2 linked regions of the Sandaracinus amylolyticus genome follow. The protein of the gene in region 1 interacts with the protein of each later gene in a pairwise test. Links are inferred from orthologs where the notes say so. Each region holds a gene or a part of one and is shown on either strand. Other genes may lie near its edges.

Region 1 (10,652 bases):
TCGCGGAGCGCTTCGTGGTGAACGCCGCGCCGATGACCGAGCTCGGCGAGGCCGCGATCGAGACGCTGCTGTGGTTCGTGTTCGCGGGCGGGCTGATCATCGCGACGTTCGTCGATCTCGAGTGGATGGAGATCCCCGACGAGGTGTCGATCGGCGGCACTGCGCTCGCGCTCGCGACCGCGACGTGGCGGCCGAGCGTGCCGCTCGAGGAGGTCGTGCTCGGCGCGGGCGCGGGGTTCCTCGTGGTGCAGCTGCTGCTCGTGTGGAGCTGGGAGCGCCTCACCGGCGAGCGCGGGATGGGCGAAGGCGACTCGAAGCTCGCGATGTACATCGGCGCGTTCCTCGGGTGGCGCGGGGCGCTCTTCGCGCTGGTCGCGGGATCGTTCCAGGGCATCGTCGCGTGGGCGATCGCGCGCGCGGCGGGCGCGAAGATCGGACCGAGCGCGGATCACTCGCACGAAGAAGACGTCGCGAGCACGAAGCGCGAAGGTGAAGCGGCGAAGGGAGCGGAGGAAGGGGACGAGGAGGAGGACGCCCCGTCGCGTCGCATCCCGTTCGGGCCGTTCCTCGCGCTCGGCGCGATCGAGTTCCTCTTCTTCGGAGGCGCGATCGTCGACTGGTACCTGTCGTTCTTCGAGTGAGCCGAATCGGCTCGCCTCAGCCGATCCGCACGATCCGATGCACGGCGACGCCCTCGCCCACCCGCGGCGCGACCACGCGGTCCTGCGTCTCGGCGAGCGGATCGAGCGGCGGTGCGATCGCGATCGAGAGCCCCTTCGGACGCCGGCCCATGAGCGTCGGCTCGTCGTCGTCGAACAGCGGCGTCTCCTCGGTCGGCGGATCGACCGCCACGTAGGAGCGTCGCGCCTCGCGCGCGTCCGCGATGTCGCTCACGTCGCGGCGCACGGTCGCCTCGCCGGCGAGCGGCGCGTCTCCGCGCGCGATCATGAGCTCGAGATCGCGCACCTTCGCTGCGAGCGCGACGCGCGCCGGGTTCAGCGCGAGCAACGTCCGGTACATCTCGAGCGCGCGCTCGAGGTGGCCGCTGCGCAGCACCAACTCCGCTTCCTGCTCGGGCAGCAGCACGCCGGTCGCGACCTCGTCGTCCCACTCGTTCTTCGGGGGCGGGACCGGCGTCGTCTTCGCGCCGGGCACCCAGCCCTCGCCGGTGGGTCGTGCCTTGCGCTTGTCGAGCCACCCCGCTGGCTTCGGCGGCTCGCTCGCGATCGCACCCGTCTCGCCGCGCGCATCGATCACGCCGCGCAGCGCGATCAGATCGCGCAGCCGCTCGCGCGCGACGTGATCGTTCGCTTGCTCGAGCACCATGCGCCGCAGCGCACGCTCGGCCTCGGCGAGATTGCCCATGCGCATCTGGAACACGACGAAGCCCTGCCCCGAGAGCGGCACCGTGCCCTTGCTCGCGACGGGCGGCTCGTCGCCGATGCGCTCGGTCGCCGCGACGATGCGCGCGAGCACCGCGACGATCTCCGCGCTCCCCGAGACCTCGGAGGGCGCGGCGCGCGCGATCGCGAGCGCGCCGGGGAGATCGCGATCGGCCACGCGCTCGGCGATCGCGGCACGCAGCGGCTCGGGCAGCCGCGCGATCGCGACCTCGTCCGACGCGCCCGCCGCCGTCGGCGCGTGCACCGAGAACCCGCGCAAGAGGCGCGCGGCGAGCGGCACCCGGGCACGCAGCCACGGATCGCAGAGCGCGAGCTCGCGCTCGAGCGGCTCGATCGCCGCGACCGCTCCCGCGATCGCCTCGTCCCACCGCGCGCGCTGCGCGCCCGCCACCGACGGTGGGGGCGCTTCGAGCACCTGATCGAGCGCCGCGGCGAGCTCGACGGCGCCTTTCGCCGCGATGCGCGCGCCGCGCGCCACCGCTCGCGCCTCGACGAGCATCCCGGCCGCGGCGAGCGCCTCCGCGAGCCCGGCGTCGAGCATCACCATCGGCCCGCTCGGGCTGTCGTGTGGCCGCGCGCGCATCGCGCCCAGCAGAGCCTCGCAGCGCCCGCGATCCGGCCCGGGACGTCTCGCGGCGGACTCGAGCAGCAGCATCGCGTGATCGCGCGCGCCCTCCGCGACGAGAGCGCGCGCGACGTGATCGATCGGCGGCAGCGGCATCGCGCGATCGATCCTACACGAGCGCGATCGACGTGATCCGTCTTCCGCTCAGGCGGGCGCGTTCGGCAGCGGGCGGAACCAGCGGAGCACGAGGATCAGATCGATCACGACGAACGCGATGCACAGCAGCACGAGCCCGAGCGCCCACGCGTACGACGGCGGGCTCTCGTCGACGAGCACGACGAACGACTCCGCGCTCGCCGGCGTGCCCATCTCGTCCGCCAGGTGCGCCTGCACGCCGCGCATGCGCGCGCCGAGCTGACCGAACGTCACGAGCCGCCCCGCGAACTCGGTGCGGCCGCTGCGCGCGAGCGACTCCGGCATGTGCACGAACACCGTGCGCTGCCCGGCGAGCGGGAACACGACGTAGCTCTCGCCGGTCACGATGCGCTGGTAGCGCACGGTGGTCGACGCCATCGGCGTGCCCGCGACGCGCACGAACGTGTTCGTCTCGAGCGTCGCGGGATCGATCGCGGTCACGCTCCCGAGATCGCGCGCCTGCCCGGTCGCGAAGAAGTACGCGAGGTCGAAGCGCAGCGAGGTCGCGAGCGCGATCGACGCGACCACGACCATCGCCATCAGCGTGAGCGTCGCGATCCGGCGGCCCGACGGTGGTGCGGGCAGCGCGAGGAGCTCGGGATCGATCTCGTCCCCCGCGCGGCTCCCGCCAGCAACGCGTCCGCTGGTCAACGTCGGGCCCTGGGGCATGCCCAGCGGCGTCTGGTCGGTACGTGCCACGCGCCTTGTGACACCGGTCTAGGCGAAAGGTTCGTGATTGTCGAGAGTGTCGGCTCGGAGCGCGGACGGAACGCGAAACGCCGGATCCCTGGAGGAATCCGGCGTTCGTTCCGGTGCGGCTGGAACCGGGCTCAGGCCTGGGCGGCCTTGGCGGCCTTGCGCGCCGCCTTGAGCTGATCGACCAGACGCGGCGTCGACATGCGCTCGAGGCGGGTCTTGTACCCCTCGTCCTTCGAGCGCTTCTCCGCCTCGAGGATCGCCGAGATCAGGCCGCCGCGGCCGCCGAACTCGCTCTTCACGCTCGTGAGCACCGCGTGGAGGTGCAGGAGCTTCTTGTTCGAGACGCAGTCGAGGCCCTTGTCCCCGTCCACGCGGTCGATCCAGAGGTCCCCCTGGGCGAGCTCCTTCACCGCGGAGACGAGACCGGCCTTGTCGTTGAAGCGTTCCTTGACCTGCGCGAGCGGCGAGCTCTTCATGACGGACTGACTCCTGAACCTCGAAGGGCGCGTGGGTTAGCACGCACCGTGGCGACCGCGCAAGCGACGAGGACGCGCTGCGCGACGCTCGTTGTAACCCGCCCGGGAGCGGTCCACCATCGCCGACTCCCATGAGCACGCCGGAGTTCGTCCACCTCCACGTCCACTCCGAGTACTCGATGCTCGACGGCGCGATCCGCCTCAAGGCGCTCGCGAAACGCGTCAAAGAGCTGGGCCAGAAGGCGGTCGCGCTCACCGACCACCACAACATGCACGGCACGCTGCAGTTCGTCTCGGCGTGCAAGGGCGAGGGCATCAAGCCGATCGTCGGCTGCGAGATCAACGTCCAGTCCGCGCCGCGCGGCGAGCACAAGCCGTGTCAGCACCTCGTGCTGCTCGCGGGCAGCCAGGAGGGCTACCTCAACCTCGCGCGGATCGTCTCGCTCGGGTTCGTCGAGGGCAACCACGACGGCACGCCGCGCGTCGATCTCGAGGTGCTCTCGAGGTACTCGAAGGGCCTCGTCGGCACGACGGCGTGCATGGGCGGCTTCCTCGCGCAGGAGGTGCTGCTCAAGGGAGAAGACGCGGGACGGCGCGCGCTCGCGTCGCTGCGCGACGTGCTCGAGCCCGGCAGCCTCTACGTCGAGCTGCAGGATCACGGCTTCCCCGAGAGCGCGCCGCTCAACGAGGTGCTCGTGGAGCTCGCGCGCGATCTCGCGCTGCCGCTCGTCGCGACGAACGACGCGCACTACCTCGAGCGCAAGGACGCGCGCGCGCAGCTCGTCCTGCAGTGCATCGGGGCGAGCCGCGCGTACGTCGACATGGAGCGCGCGCACCACGGCAGCCACGAGCTCTTCCTCAAGTCGAGCGAGGAGATGGTGGAGCTCTTCCGCCACGTGCCCGACGCGATCAAGAGCACGCTCGAGATCGCCGAGAAGTGCGGCGGCGCGTGCGACCCGAAGAGCAAGCCGAAGCTGCCGCGCTTCAAGGTGCCTGACGGGATGACCGAGGCGGACTTCCTCCGCCATCGGGCCCACGAGATGCTCGAGGGGCGCTTCCGCGAGATCGCGGAGACGAACCGCCTCATCAACCACGACGAGTACCGGAAGCGCCTCGACTTCGAGCTCGGGACCATCATCCAGATGGGCTTCCCGGGCTACTTCCTCATCGTCCAGGACTTCATCAACTGGGCGAAGGATCACGACATCCCGGTGGGGCCCGGACGTGGCTCGGGCGCAGGCTCGCTCGTGGCGTACGCGCTGCGCATCACCGATCTCGATCCGCTGCAGCACAGCCTCCTGTTCGAGCGCTTCCTGAACCCGGAGCGCGTGTCCATGCCCGACTTCGACGTCGACTTCTGCATGGACAACCGCGACAAGGTCATCGACTACGTCCGCGGCAAGTACGGCGACACGTCGGTCGGGCAGATCGCGACGTTCCACCAGCTCAAGAGCAAGAGCGTGGTGAAGGACGTCGGTCGCGCGCTCGGCATGCAGCCGCAGGACACCGCGCGCATCGCGTCGATGGTGCCCGACCCGGTGCAGGGTAAGACGGTGCCCATCGCGAAGGCGATGGAGCAGGAGCCCAAGCTCAAGGCGGCGTACGAGGAAGACGCGCAGATCACGGACCTCCTCGACACCGCGATGACGCTCGAGGATCTGAACCGCCACGCGGGCATGCACGCGGCGGGCATCGTGATCAGCGAGGGCCCGCTCTGGGATCACGTCCCGGTCTTCTGCCCCGAGCCGAACGTCTACGTCACGCAGTACCACAAGGACGACGTCGAGTACGCGGGCCTCGTCAAGTTCGACTTCCTCGGCCTCAAGACGCTCACCGTGATCGACATCGCGGTGCGGCTCATCAACCTGAGGCCGGACCGCAAGGACGATGCGTTCGATCTCGCGCGCATCCCGATGGACGACCGCGCGACGTTCGCGCTGCTGCAATCGGGCGAGACGACGAACGTCTTCCAGCTCGAGTCGCAGGGCATGCAGAACCTGTTCAAGAAGCTGCGCCCCGACTTGTTCGAAGACATCGTCGCGGCGGTCGCGCTCTATCGACCGGGCCCGCTCGGCACCGGCATGGTCGACGACTTCGTGCAGCGAAAGCACGGGCGCGTGAAGGTCGAGTACCCCGACGCGTGCCTCGAGCCCGTCCTGAAAGACACGTACGGCGTCATCGTCTATCAGGAGCAGGTCATGGAGATCGCCCGCACGATGGCGGGCTACACGCTCGGCGGCGCCGACCTCCTCCGCCGCGCGATGGGCAAGAAGAAGGCGGAGGAGATGGCCAAGCAGCGCGCCACGTTCATCGAGGGCGCGCAGAAGAACGGCCACACCGCCGAGCAGGCCGGGAAGATCTTCGACCTCGTCGACTACTTCGCGGGCTACGGCTTCAACAAGTCGCACTCCGCGGCGTACGCGCTGATCACTTATCAAACTGCTTATCTGAAGGCGCACTACCCGGTCGAGTTCGTCTGCGCGACGCTCAGCGCGGACAAGGACAAGATCGACAAGGTCGTCCGCACGGTCGCGGAAGCGCGCTCGATGGGCATCACCGTGCTGCCGCCAGACGTGAACGAGTCGCAGATCGACTTCGCGGTCGTCTACGACCCGGCCGAGCACGCGCCGAAGCGCCGTCCGGATCGGCCGGTGTCGATCGGCGGCACGCTGCGCGATCCGATGCGCCCGAAGATCCGGTTCGGGCTGGGCGGCGTGAAGGGCATCGGATCCAACGCTCTCGAGGCGCTGTTCGAGGCGCGCGTCGAGGAGAGCAAGGAGAAGCCCTTCACGGATCTCTTCGACTTCACCGGGCGCGTCGATCTGCGCCGCGTGAACAAGGGCGTGCTCGAGGCGCTCGTGCAGTCGGGCGCGTTCGACGCGCCGCACGACGCGATGAAGATCTCGCGCGCGCAGGCATTCGCTGCGATCGAGGCGGCGCTCGAGCGCGGCAAGCGCGTCAGCGCGGATCGCGCGAGCGGCCAGACGTCGCTCTTCGGGCTCTTCGACGCGACGGCGAAGGCGAGCGTCGATCGCGCGACGAGCTCCGCGTTCCCGCAGGTGAGCGCGTGGGACATGCGCGAGTTGCTGCAGCGCGAGCGCAGCGCGCTCGGCTTCTACGTCTCGGGGCACCCGCTCGATCGTTATCGCAGCGAGCTCGCGCGGTTCGGCAACGCGAGCACCGCGACGCTCACCGGGCGCGACGACGGCACCGAGATCCGGCTCGGCGGCGTCGTCGAGGGGTATCGCGAGCGACCGACCAAGACGGGCGGCAAGATCGGCTTCTTCCATCTCGAGGACGCCGACGGGCGCGTCGAGGTGATCGTGCGCGATCGCGAGATCGAAGGCGCGCGCGAGGTGCTGCAGGCGGGCGAGCCGATCTATCTCGAGGCGCGCCTCCGCTGGGAGCGCGATCGCGACACGCCCGAAGAGGAACAGGGCGCGCCCGAGCCGAAGCTCACGCTGATGAACGTGAAACCGCTCGCGCAGGCGCTCCGCGAGCGGACGAAGGCCGTGCGCGTGAAGGTGTTCGTCGAGCGCGTCGACGCGAAGAAGCTGCGCGCGCTGCGCGACACGCTGAAGCAGCACCCGGGGCCCTGCCCCGTCGGCCTCGAGCTCGCGAGCGTCGAGCGCTGGAGCGTGTCGGTGCCGGAGGTCGGCCTCAGCGTGGAGCCGAGCGACGCGCTGCTCGCATCGCTCGAGCGGCTCTTCGGCGAGAAGATCGTCGAGCTCCGGTGAGCGCTGCCCGAGCGGCCGGTGCTCACGCGCGCGCGACGATCATCAGCGAGTCGTACTTCTGCGCGTCGGGCGCGAACGCGGTGCGCGCGAGCAAGCCCCACGCGCGACGCGCGCTGTTGCGCGCGAACACGCTCGTGCCGCGCGCGGAGAGCGCGTCGTGGATGCGCTGCTCCTCGTTCACCCACGGCTCCGCGATCTGCCGGTAGTAGCCGGTGTAGCGGACCTCTTCGACGCGCAGCTGCTGCGCGCTGCACAACGCGCGCAGGCTGCTCTCGCTGAAGAAGAGGAGGTGGCGCGGCACGTCGAACCACGCCCACGCCGGCCCCGATCGCTCGAGCGCGCGGCACGTGTTGTTCGGCACCTCGCACACGAAGCGCCCCGACGGCTCGAGCAAGCGCGCGACGTTCCGCATCGCGGCGACGGGATCGATGCAGTGCTCGAGCACGTGGATCATCACGACGACGTCGAAGCGCTGACCCTCGAGCGCCGCGGGGAGCTGCTCGGCCGTCCCCTCGTGCACCTCGAGGCCGCGATCCCGCGCGATCGCGCGCGCCGCCGGGTCGATCTCGACGCACGTCAGGTGATGCCCGAGGTCGCGCATCCGTCCGGCCGCGAGGCCGTTGCCGCAGCCGATCTCGCAGATGCGCAGCGGGGGCCCCGCGAGCACGTCGGCGAGCGCGTCGTGCGTGGGCTTGCTTCGATCGACGCGCCACGCGAGGTGCTCGCGCACGCGCTGCTCGATCGTGCGCCGCCGTGCGCCGCCCCAGTGCGCGTCGTGCGTGTAGTAGTCGACGTCGTACGCGCGAGCGACCTCGTCGGGCGTCGGGCTCGGGTGCACCATCCCGAACGCGCAGCGGTCGCACCAGTAGGTCATGTACTCGGCGCGCTCGACGGGACGTCGCCAGTCGCCGGGGACGCGCAGCCACGGGCGCATCGGGTCACGGGAGATCGGACAATTCGGGGTGGGACCGCGCACGTCCCTTCGTACCCGCGGTCCAGGAGCGCACGCAAGAGCGGCGAGGGATCTCCAGCCACAAGCGCGAACGCGAGCCGCGGAAGTCCGCGGCTCGCGTCGTCGTTCGCGAGCTCGAAGCGCGCCGGGCTCGCTCAGGCGGCGAGCGGAAGCGCCATCGGACGGGCCGCCGGCGCGCGCTCGCTCACGACCTCGACACCGCTCGCCTGGAGCTGGTCGCTGACGATCTGCGCGAGCGCCTCCATCGCGAGCCGCGTGCGCGGCGTGCCGTCGAGGTGCAGGCGCCCCGCGAACGGCATCCGCGAGGTGAGCGCACGCACGACCAACGCACGCGCCGCGAGCACCTCGGGGTCACACGCGAGACCGCCGACGAGCACCGCCTCGTCGACGACCGTCTCGTGCTGCATCTCCGCGCGGACGCGCGCCGCGAACGCGCTCGCGGACTCGGCGGGACGCTGCGCGAGGATGCGGACGTCGGCGCCGGTCGAGCACAGCTGGTCCATCCAGCTCTGCCACTCGCTGTCGCGCTCTGCGACCAGCACCACCGTCGTCGTCTCGCCCATGATCTCCTCCGCCGCCTCTTGGTGTCCGCGCTGCCGCTCCGTCTCGGCGCCTCGTGAGCGCCTGCTCGTTCGTGGAGGTCCCTGTCAGCAACGCACGTGCCAGCGAACTCTCGCGAGGTCTGCTGCATTCCGCCCCCGATCGAGCGCGGCCGGAGCGCCACACCTGTGTCGCGGCGGTCGGGGCCTTTTTTCGCGTGCGCCAGGGCTCACCGCGGCTTCGGACGTCCGAGCTTCGCCGGAGTTCCGTCGCACTTCGGCGCCGAACGTCGGATGCGCTGCGGCGCACGTCGTGCGCCGTGGGTGTGCGGTGGCGAGTGACGTAGCCACCATGACAACCGTGGCATGCGGTTCACGTCCGGCGTGCCACTGCGTCAACCGGCTGGCAGGCGCGGCACAACGGGTGGCGTCACGTGTTTGACGCAGCGCGTAACCCACATCCCACTCTCCTTGACCGATCGCGCGCGCCGGAGTAAAGGCTCGCGGCTCTCCCGAGGGCCGTTAGCTCAGCCGGCAGAGCAGCGGGCTTTTAACCCGACGGTGGCAGGTTCGAGCCCTGCACGGCCCAAACACCCCGCGCCCTCGTCATAGGGAGCCGGGCGCGCGAGCCAGAGCGCGTCAGAGCCCGTCCGAACAGAAGTACCACCGTCCCCATCGTCTAGAGGCCCAGGACTCCACCCTTTCACGGTGGCTACGAGGGTTCGAATCCCTCTGGGGACGCTCCGCCACTTCCGGGCGCGCCGACGGCGCGCAAGTGCAGGAAGACACTCGCGATTTGCGGGGTTCCAAACGCCTCGCTGTCGAAGGTCACGCCCGCGGGGAACACGGTCGCTTGAAGGGCTCGCGCCCTTGGAGTCGAGCCGCGTCCACAGTACGCCGAGGTCGGTGAGAACGCGCTCGGCGGAGGCCAGCAGCTCCGGCGCGTCGAACAGCACGTTCCCGCTCGCGAGCACCGTCTTCACGTGCTCGAACCCCGCGCGCTCGAACGCGCGCGAGCTCTCCGGCATCGAGGCGTTCATCGGCGCCACGCCGCGGAGGAGCGCTGCATAGCGTGCTCTCCGTGGGGGCATGTTCGTGCTCGGCGGAGGGCGCTCACGCGAGCGGCGCGCCCACGATCTCCGCGGCGTCTTCCGGCTTCACGCCGGCGAGCGTAGCGCTTCCTCGAACGCGCTCCGCGTCGCCTCGTCGAAGAGCACGACGCGGATCTCGTCGAGGGCCCACGCGCGCTCGCGCACCACGGACGCGGCGACGTTCGCCGCTTCGGGGCTCGGATAGCCGTACACGCCGCAAGAGATCGCGGGCAACGCGATGCTGCGCAGCGCGTGCTGCTCGGCGAGCACGAGCGAGCTACGGAACGCCGACGCGAGACGCACGGCGTCGCTCGGCGACCTGGAGTATCGCGGGCCGACGGTGTGGATGACCAGCGCGCCGGGAGCTCGAAGCCCGGTGTGATGCGGGCCTCGCCCACCGGACAGCGAACGCCGGGGGACACCTCGGGCAGCGCGCGGCAGCCCTCGAGCAGCTTCTTCCCCGCGGCGCGGTGGATCGCGCCGTCGACCCCGCCGCCGCCCAGGCACGCGACGTTCGCCGCGTTGACGATCGCGTCCACGTCGGCCCTTCGTGATGTCGCCGCGGACGGCGGTGATGCGTAGGGACATGGCTTCTCCGGGACGAGACGGGCGGAGTCTCCTCGACCGAGGCCGCGGCGTCTCGGGCGCCGAGAGCCCCGGGGCCGTTCGGGCTTGTCCCCGACCGCGGATCCGCGATCCTCGGGCGTCGTGACGTCTTCACCCGCGCTCGCGCTGCCGCTCTCTCGTTTCTCGCGCTTCGAGACGTGCGAGCTCGACGAGGCGTCGTCGGTCTACAGCCGGATGACGGCGCCGGTGCGCATCCACAAGGTCTCGAGCAGAGAGGCTTTCGGTTGGCGCGCGCACCAGCTCGCGCTCGGTCCACTGACGCTCTCGACCCACGAGACCCAGGGCCGCTCCCTCGCCGACTGTCCGGAGACGGACACCTATCTCTTGTCGTTCGCGTTGAGCGCGGC
Region 2 (9,256 bases), 1.4 Mb from region 1 along the record:
CACTGCGGCTGGCGCGCGACGGTGCGCAGGTAGTCCCACGCTGCGTTGGTCGCGAGCATGCCGACCCACGAGCTCAGCTTGTTGCCGCGCTCCGCGTCGAACGTGCGGAGCTTGTGCATGTCGCGGCGCGTCAGGCCGAGGAGGAACTGCGCGTAGATCTCGCGCACGTCTTCGCTCGAGAGCGAGCCCGGGAAGCGGCTCGTGACTTTGTGGATGCAGCGATAGACCAAGCGATCGAAGCGGCGGTGGAACTCGCGCCACGCGAGCGACTCCTTCAGCAGCATCCGCGCGAGCAGGGTGTCGTCGCTCCACGTCTCCGCCTGCTTCGCCGCCGTCTCGAACCGATTCGTCGTCATGTCCCGTCCTTCGTGATCCGCAGAGAAAGCCCGAGGCTGCCGGCCCCGTCCGGGTCGCAGCTCGTCGTCCCCGTCGAGCCGCGGCCGCCCCTTGAGCAGCCGGCGTGCCACTCGCGCCACCGACCGCTAGATCACGAAATCACAGAGAAAATCGGAACGAAGGAAGAACTCGGAGCCGCCGATCGTAACGTTCGGCTCCCTGCGTTACGGCCGAGCACCGCAACAGCCTGTTACGCTGTTACGCTCCCGTTCCGCTGCTCGCGGCCCCATGCTCAGGCCCCAAGGAACTCTCCCGTTCGCGCGTTGTCCCGCGTGACGGAGGCCTCGCCGGAATGATCACGCGCGCGCTGCTCGCCCTGTCCTCGTTCGCTCTGCTCGCCGCGTGCGGCGGAGCCCGCACGACCGCCGCGACGGGCCCTGCGGTGCAGCTCGAGGAGACGCGCATCGTCGCGCGCCGCACGAGCGGCGGCGAGCTCGAGCTCGACTCGTACGACGCGAGCCAGCTCTTCCAGCGCGCGTACGAGCTCGGCCAGCGTGGCGAGTGCGCGCAGGCGGTCGAGCTCTACGATCGCGTGGTCGCCGAGTTCCCGAGCAGCCGCTTCCTCTCTCCTGCGCTCTACAACGCCGGGCTGTGCCTCCAGAACAGCGGCGAGCTCGCGGGCGCGGTCGAGCGCTGGTCGATGCTGCTCGATCGCGCGCCCGACGCGCCCGACGCGAAGCACGCGCGCTTCTTGATGACCGCCGCGCTGGTCGAGCTCGAGCGTTGGGAGCCGGCGCTCGACTCCGCCGAGCTGCTCCTCGATCGCGACGATCTGCGCAGCGACGAGCGGCTCGAGGCGATGGCGCGTCGAGCCGAGGCGCTCTTCGGCCTCCGTCGTGTCGAAGACGCGGAGCGCGCGGCACGAGACGCCCTCGCCTACTACCGCACGCGCCAGGGCGAGGAGATCATCGCCGACGAGTACTTCGCGGCCGCCGCGAACTTCGTGCTCGCCGAGACGATCCGCGCTCGCTCGGAAGCGCTCGTGCTCCCCGACTCCGACGTGGTGACGCAGCGCGAGACGCTCGATCGGCGCGCGCAGCTCCTCCTCGACGCGCAGCGCGCGTACTTCGACACGATGCGCCACACCGACGCGCGCTGGGCAGCCGCGGCGGGCTACCGCATCGGCGCGATGTACGAGCAGCTCTATCGCGCGATCACCGAAGCGCCCGTTCCGCCCCCGCCGCCGGATCGTCCCCTCACCGGAGACGCGCTCGAGATCTACCGGCGCGAGTACCGCGGTCAGCTCGCGGATCGCGTCCGACCGCTCGTGCGTCACGCGATCCGCTACTGGGAGCTGACCCTGCTGATGGTCGAGCGCACCGGCGTTCGCTCGGACTGGGTCGAGCGCACGCGCACCGACCTCGACCGTGCCCGACAGCTCCTGCTCGGAGGACCGGTCTCCGACACGCCCCTGGAGCCCGAGCCGGCGCGGGCTCTCGGATCGCCCGCCGACGCTCCCGATCGCCCCCCGACCAGCACTGCGGCAGCCCCGTCGAGCGCACCTGTTCACCAATGATCCCCACGATCTGGGGCTCTCGACGACGGCATCCGAGCAAGCGTCGTACCCGGGTGCATCGATCTCGCTTGACAGCTTTGCGAGGGCACCGTACATAACGCGCCCTCGCGTTCCCCGCGCGGGTGGAGTGGTCCGTTCTCCGCAGTCCGTGTCGGCCCGCTCTGCTTCTCCGGGGCGCCAGGAAGGTGTGCTGGCGTAGCTCAATCGGTAGAGCACCTGTTTTGTAAACAGGGGGTCGTGGGTTCGAGTCCCACCGTCAGCTCGAGCCCGATTCCCTCGCTCCGATTGACACGCTGGCTCGACGGGCTCGTTTTCTCACTCTCTTTCCGCGAACGAACGGTCTTCTCGCGAACGACCTGCTACTGACCGGCCCCGCTGAACCAGCCCTGCACGCCAGCCACCGAACGACGCAGCTCAGTAGACGACGAAATCGCTAGACATCCCGGAGGGTTGCCCGAGTGGCCAAAGGGAGCAGACTGTAAATCTGCCGGCGCCAGCCTTCGGTGGTTCGAATCCACCACCCTCCAATCCGCTTCTCCATATCCCCGCTCGTTCGCTACGCGGGAGTAGCTCAGTTGGTAGAGCGTCAGCCTTCCAAGCTGAACGTCGCCGGTTCGAATCCGGTCTCCCGCTCTGTTCGACGTTCGCGGACTCACCTCCCGCGAAAACTTCTCTGAAAATCTCGTTCTTCGCAGATTCCCAGAACCGTACGCCCAGGTAGCTCAGAGGTAGAGCACCTCCTTGGTAAGGAGGAGGTCGTGAGTTCGATTCTCATCCTGGGCTCGAGACCGCACACGCTGAATAAGAGAAAATAGGAGCACGGCGCGATGGCGAAGGAAAAGTTCGTCCGGACCAAGCCGCACGTCAACGTCGGCACGATCGGTCACATCGATCACGGCAAGACCACGACGACCGCGGCGATCACGAAGGTCGCGGCGAAGAAGTTCGGCGGCAAGGAGATCTCGTACTCCGACATCGCCAAGGGCGGCACCGTCCGCGACGACTCGAAGATCGTCACGATCGCGGTCTCGCACGTCGAGTACGAGTCGGAGAAGCGCCACTACGCGCACGTCGACTGCCCCGGCCACGCCGACTACATCAAGAACATGATCACCGGCGCCGCCCAGATGGACGGCGCGATCCTGGTGGTCAGCGCCCTCGACGGCCCGATGCCGCAGACGAAGGAGCACGTGCTCCTCGCGGGTCAGGTCGGCGTGCCGAAGATCGTCGTCTGGCTCAACAAGGTCGACGCGGTCGAGGATCCGGACCTGCTCGAGCTCGTCGAGATGGAGGTCCGCGACCTCCTCAACAAGTACAAGTTCGACGGCGACAACGCGCCGGTCGTCCGCGGCTCGGCCCTCAAGGCCATGCAGGGCGATCCCGAGGGCGAGCAGACCGTCATCAACCTGCTCAACGCGCTCGACGCGTGGATCCCCGAGCCGGTTCGCGACACCGACAAGCCGTTCCTGATGGCCATCGAGGACGTGTTCTCGATCAAGGGCCGCGGCACGGTCGTGACGGGCCGCATCGAGCGCGGCGTGATCAAGGTCGGCGAGGAAGTCGAGATCCTCGGCTTCCGCGACACGCGCAAGACCACGGTCACCGGCGTCGAGATGTTCCGCAAGCTGCTCGACCAGGGCCAGGCTGGCGACAACGTCGGCTGCCTCCTGCGCGGCATCGAGAAGGACGACGTCGAGCGCGGCCAGGTGCTCGCGAAGCCCGGCTCGGTGAAGACGCACAAGAAGTTCAACGCCGAGGTCTACGTCCTCAAGAAGGAGGAGGGCGGCCGTCACAAGCCGTTCTTCACCAACTACCGCCCGCAGTTCTACATGCGGACGACGGACGTGACCGGCACGATCCACCTCGCCGAGGACGTGAAGATGGTCATGCCGGGCGACAACGTCTCGATGACCGTCGAGCTCATCACGTCGGTCGCGCTCGAGGAGCAGCAGCGCTTCGCGATCCGCGAGGGCGGCCGCACCGTCGGCGCCGGCGTCATCACGAAGATCATCGAGTGATCGGAGCTCGCTAGATGGGGGATCGAGTGCGCGTCGCGCTCGTCTGCAGCGAGTGCGACGCGCGCAACTATCAGACGACGAAGTCTCGGAAGCAGGCCGAGCGTCTGGAAATCAAGAAGTACTGCCCCCGCTGCGAGAAGCACACGACTCATCGAGAGTCGAAGTGACCGTTCGAGAGCCTCGACGAAGAAAACGAGGCTCTCGAGAATAGGCCAGTAGCTCCAACGGTAGAGCACCGGATTCCAAATCCGAGGGTTGGGGGTTCGAATCCCTCCTGGCCTGACCTCGACGGGTCGATATCAAACGAACGCTGGAACACGGATGGCGGACGAAGACGACAAGGACCTCGAGCGCGACGGCGACGAGGACACCTCCGACCCGAGCGCGGCCGGGGACTCCGACGACGCTGGCGCCGACGACGACGTCGCGCGCCGCGAGGCCGCCGCGATCGAGCGCGAGGAGCGCGAGCTCGCCGAGGCCGCCGCCGAGAACGAGGCGAACCCGGTCACCAGCCTGCTCGGCATCGAGCGCTGGGTCCAGTTCGCGTTCATCGCGGCCGCGGTGATCACGTTCTACCTGTCGGACCGGCTGATCACGTTCGCGTGGGGCTTCTTCGCGGAGCCGGATCCCACGATCGTCTCGGGCGCCGCGGCGCTGATCGGCATCGTCGGCTCGTTCCTGCTCTATCGCCACCCGCGCGTGAACGAGCTCGCCCACGAGGTCGTGGGTGAGCTGAGCAAGGTGACCTGGCCGACGCGCGACGAGACCTACTACTCGACCGTCGTCGTGATCGTCACCTCGATCATCGCTGCGGTCTACACCGGCGTCTTCGACGCGCTCTGGTCGGCGTTCACCGACCTCATCTACAACGTCTGATCGAGCGGGGGCGCGCTCGAAGCGAGAGGCCCATGCAGTACGAAGGGCGCCTCGACAGCCGGCGCGAGAGTGGGGCTTCGATGGCCAAGAAGTGGTACGTGGTGCAGGCGTATTCGGGCTACGAGGGCAAGGTGAAGTCCGCCCTCGAGGAGCGCGTCCGTCAGCACGGGATGGAGGAGTTCTTCGGGGAGATCCTGATCCCCAAGGAGAACGTCCAGGACACCACGAAGACCGGCACGAAGCGCGTGTCCAGCCGGACCTTCTATCCGGGCTACGTGTTCGTGAACATGGACCTCAACGAGCGCACTTGGCACCTGGTCAAGGACACGCCGAAGGTCAGCGGGTTCGTCGGTGGCCGTCACCCGAGCCCGGTTCCGGAGAGTGAGATCAACGCGATCTTCCAGCAGGTCGCGGAGGGCGCCGCCAAGCCGAAGCCGCGCGTCGTGTTCGACACCGGCGATCACGTGCGCGTGACCGACGGGGCGTTCGCGAACTTCACGGGCACCGTCCAGGAAGTGAACCCGGCGAAGCAGAAGGTCACGGTGCTGGTCTCGATCTTCGGCCGCGCGACGCCGGTCGAGCTCGAGTACGGGCAGGTCGAGAAGACGCAGTAGTTCTCAGCGCAGTCGCCGGTCGAGTGGTCGTCACTCTCGGTGCTGCAACTCTGGTTTCCGCACCGCCATTGCGGTGATTGAGGCTGGGTCTCGACGAGCCCAGCAGACGGTTTCGAGTCGCTTCGCTCCGCGCGCGCGGGATTTCAGGACGCAGCCATGAAGAAGGTCACTGGTCAGATCAAGCTCCAGCTCCCCGCCGGCAAGGCGAACCCCTCGCCCCCGGTCGGTCCCGCGCTCGGTCAGCACGGCGTGAACATCATGCAGTTCTGCAAGGAGTTCAACGCGCGGACGAACAAGCAGGAGGGGCTGATCATCCCGGTGGTGATCACGGTCTTCTCCGACCGCTCGTTCACCTTCATCACGAAGACGCCGCCCGCCTCGGTGCTCATCAAGCGCGAGCTCGGGCTGAAGATCGGCAAGAAGCCGGCGAGCGGCTCGTCGCGTCCCAACAAGGACAAGGTCGGCAAGATCACCCGCGCGCAGCTCGCGAAGCTCGCGGCGGAGAAGATCCAGGACACGAACGCGGCCTCGATCGAGGCGTGCGTTCGTTCGCTGGCGGGCACCGCCCGCTCGATGGGCGTCGACGTCGTCGACTGACCTGCTCGAGCGACGATTCGAGTTCGGACTGACATCGTCGCAACACCCTTCCCGCTGGATGGGTGGAACGTCGGTGATCGAACCACTGCCGCTGAGAAGTGACGGCGTCGGTGGGAGGCGGGAACGCCGACAATGGGGTCGGGGCCGCCGAATGGAGGAGCGATGAAGACGGGAAGAAAGCGCAAGAGCGCGATCGAGTCGATCGATCGTGATCGTCGCTATGCCCTCCCGGAGGCCGTCGCTCTCGTCGCCAAGGCGAGCTTCGCCAAGTTCGACGAGAGTGTGGACATCGCGGTCAGGCTCGGGGTCAACCCGAAGCACGCCGATCAGATGGTTCGTGGAGCAACCGTGTTGCCCCACGGCATCGGCAAGACCGTTCGTGTCCTGGTCTTCGCAAAGGGCGAGAAGGCGACGGAGGCCCAGGCGGCCGGAGCTGACTTTGTCGGCGCCGACGACCTGGTGGCCAAGGTCCAAGAAGGCTGGCTCGACTTCGAGACCGTGATCGCGACGCCCGACATGATGGGTCAGGTCGGTCGTCTCGGTCGTGTGCTCGGTCCCCGCGGTCTGATGCCCAACCCCAAGACCGGCACCGTGACGTTCGACGTCACGAAGGCGGTCAAGGAGGCCAAGGGCGGCAAGGTCGAGTTCCGCGCCGAGAAGGAAGGTGGCATCGTCCACGCTCCGATCGGCAAGAAGTCGTTCTCGCCGGACAAGCTCGAGGAGAACGCCCGTGCACTGATTGCTGCGCTGATGAAGGCGAAGCCGTCGGCGGCCAAGGGCACCTACCTTCGCAGCATCACCATCAGCACCACGATGGGCGCGGGCGTCAAGGTCGACACGGCGACGGTCGAGCAGGCGACTGCGGAGGCGTGATCATGGCCAACGGAACCAGCACTGCCCGCGCGGACAAGGCGAAGGTCGTCGACGAGGTCAAGGGCCTCTTCGACAAGGCGACCAGCGTCGTGTTCCTCGGCTTCAAGGGCATGGACGTGATCACGGTGACGGACCTGCGCTCGAAGTTCCGCAAGGCGGGCGTCGAGTACAAGGTCGTCAAGAACAAGCTCGTCGAGCAGGCGCTGAAGGGGACCCCCCTCGAGGGCAAGCTCGGGAAGGTCCTCGCCGGCGAGACCGCCGTCGCGTTCTCGTTCGAGGATCCCTCGACGGCCGCGAAGGTCGTGCGCGACTTCCGCAAGGAAGGCGACAAGCAGGAGAAGCTCGAGGTCAAGGCCGCGGTTCTCGACAACGCCGTCATGGCTGGCGGTGACGTCGAGAAGCAGCTCGCCTCGATGCCTGGCAAGGACGAGCTCCGCGCCATGCTCCTCGCGACCCTCCAGGCGCCGGCGCAGAACCTCGTCGCGCAGCTGCAGGCCCCCCTGCAGAACCTCGTCTACGTGCTCGAGGCGCGCCGCAAGCAGCTCGAAGAGAGCAGCGGCGGCTGAGCCCGAGCGATTCGCTCGTACTCCAACTCACCGAAACGAACCAGAACATGAGATTTGCGCACCTGCTCAAGTGCGCGTGATTGCAGGGAAGAGAAGGTCAACATGGCGACGATGGATCAGCAGAAGATGGTCGATGAGCTCTCGAGCTGGACCGTGATGGAGGTTGCGAACCTCATCAAGGCGCTCGAGGAGAAGTGGGGCGTCAAGGCGGCGCCGGCGGCGGTCGCGGTCGCGGCCCCGGCGGGCGGCGGCGCGGCGGCGGCCCCCGCGGCGGAGCAGACCGAGTTCACGGTCGAGCTCACCAGCGGCGGCGACAAGAAGATCAACGTGATCAAGGTCGTTCGCGAGCTGACGGGCCTCGGCCTGGCGGACGCGAAGAACCTCGTCGAGGCCGCGCCGAAGGTCGTCAAGGAAGGCGTGTCGAAGGCCGACGCCGAGGACATGAAGAAGAAGCTCGAGGAGGCTGGCGCCAAGGTCACGCTGAAGTGACCGGGATCTGCAATCACGAGCACGGCTGAAAGGATCACGGTGCGGGGGCCGGAAGGCCCCTGCGCCGTGCTCCGTCTTTCTGACGCCCGCATCTGCGGCGCTTTCGGCTGAGTCGCTGGCTCGACCCCGCACGGGTCGCCTGACTCTGCCGCACGTTTTCTGGGGTTCTACCCCGTCCTTCGACTAGCTTCCGGGCTCCCGAACCAAGACGCATAGAGGTACGTTCCGATGGCCTCGACCTCGCAGATTCAGACCAACTTCCGGATTCGGCACAGCTTCGCGAAGATCAGTCAGATCATCGGCATCCCGAATCTGATCGACATCCAGAAGCGGTCGTACGAGAAGTTCCTCCAGGCGAACGTTCCTCCCAACCGGCGCGAAGACATCGGCCTGCAGGGCGTCTTCCGCAGCGTCTTCCCGATCCGTGACTTCAACGGCACGAGCGAGCTCGTGTTCGTCGGATACACGCTCGAGCGTCCCAAGTACGACGTGGACGAGTGCGTGCAGCGCGGCATGACCTACGCCGCGCCGATCAAGGTCACGATCCAGCTGATCATCTACGACTCGCAGAGCGAAGGCTCGGAGCGGACCGTCCGCGACATCAAGGAGCAGGAGGTCTACTTCGGCGAGATCCCGCTGATGACCGAGAACGGTACGTTCATCATCAACGGGACCGAGCGCGTCGTCGTCAGCCAGCTGCACCGCTCGCCCGGCGTGTTCTTCGACCACGACAAGGGCAAGACGCACTCGAGCGGCAAGCTGCTCTACCAGGCGCGCGTGATCCCCTACCGCGGCTCGTGGCTCGACTTCGAGTTCGATCCGAAGGACCTCATCTACGTCCGCATCGATCGCCGCCGCAAGCTGCACGCGACCGTGCTGCTCAAGGCGCTCGGCTACTCGACGCAGGATCTGCTCAAGTTCTATTACGACACCGAGACGATCTTCCTCGAGAAGGGCGGCAAGTACGCGCGCTCGATCGAGTTCGATCTCCTCCCCGGTCAGCGCGCCACCCGCGACATCAAGGTCGAGGGCGACGTGATCGTGCGCAAGAACCGCAAGTTCACGCGCGCCGCGATCCGCAAGCTGAAGGACGCGGGCCTCGATCGCCTTCCGCTCGATCTCCCCGAGGTCGTCGGCAAGGTCAGCGCCGAGGACGTGATCGACGAGGAGACCGGCGAGGTCCTTCTCGGCGTCAACGAAGAGGTCACCGAGGAGAAGCTCGAGCGCCTTCGCGAGGCGAAGATCGAGAGCTTCAAGATCCTCTTCATCGACGGCCTCAACGTCGGCTCGTACCTCCGCGACACGCTCAAC

The links.
Region 2: the proteins of dnaE (region 1) and rplL interact in binary tests that used the Escherichia coli proteins (3 or more experiments, as listed by UniProt). The link is inferred for Sandaracinus amylolyticus from one-to-one orthologs.

The regions. Positions count from the first base shown.
Region 1 is NZ_CP011125.1:4,526,361-4,537,012, reverse strand. Bases 3,080-7,275 are described here. They hold dnaE (DNA polymerase III subunit alpha), read left to right. Parts: upstream 3,080-3,469; coding sequence 3,470-7,075; downstream 7,076-7,275. Other genes in these bases: DB32_RS19240 (class I SAM-dependent methyltransferase), read right to left, coding at 7,098-7,275; DB32_RS19250 (hypothetical protein), read right to left, coding at 3,080-3,338. Outside these bases: DB32_RS19265 (prepilin peptidase), read left to right, coding at 1-641; DB32_RS19260 (hypothetical protein), read right to left, coding at 658-2,124; DB32_RS19255 (hypothetical protein), read right to left, coding at 2,173-2,862; more of DB32_RS19250, read right to left, coding at 2,994-3,079; more of DB32_RS19240, read right to left, coding at 7,276-8,009; DB32_RS19235 (hypothetical protein), read right to left, coding at 8,183-8,611; DB32_RS19215 (AraC family transcriptional regulator), read left to right, coding at 10,387-10,652. UniProt on the Escherichia coli protein: DNA polymerase III is a complex, multichain enzyme responsible for most of the replicative synthesis in bacteria. This DNA polymerase also exhibits 3' to 5' exonuclease activity. The alpha chain is the DNA polymerase catalytic subunit.
Region 2 is NZ_CP011125.1:3,139,278-3,148,533, reverse strand. What follows is about bases 6,457-9,256. They hold rplL (50S ribosomal protein L7/L12), read left to right. Parts: upstream 6,457-7,567; coding sequence 7,568-7,945; downstream 7,946-9,256. Other genes in these bases: rpoB (DNA-directed RNA polymerase subunit beta), read left to right, coding at 8,174-9,256; rplJ (50S ribosomal protein L10), read left to right, coding at 6,893-7,456; rplA (50S ribosomal protein L1), read left to right, coding at 6,457-6,890. In the rest of the region: DB32_RS13215 (RNA polymerase sigma factor), read right to left, coding at 1-356; DB32_RS13210 (tol-pal system YbgF family protein), read left to right, coding at 689-1,912; tuf (elongation factor Tu), read left to right, coding at 2,740-3,930; rpmG (50S ribosomal protein L33), read left to right, coding at 3,945-4,097; preprotein translocase subunit SecE, read left to right, coding at 4,252-4,806; transcription termination/antitermination protein NusG, read left to right, coding at 4,887-5,420; rplK (50S ribosomal protein L11), read left to right, coding at 5,577-6,017; more of rplA, read left to right, coding at 6,180-6,456. UniProt on the Escherichia coli protein: The binding site for several of the GTPase factors involved in protein synthesis (IF-2, EF-Tu, EF-G and RF3). Is thus essential for accurate translation.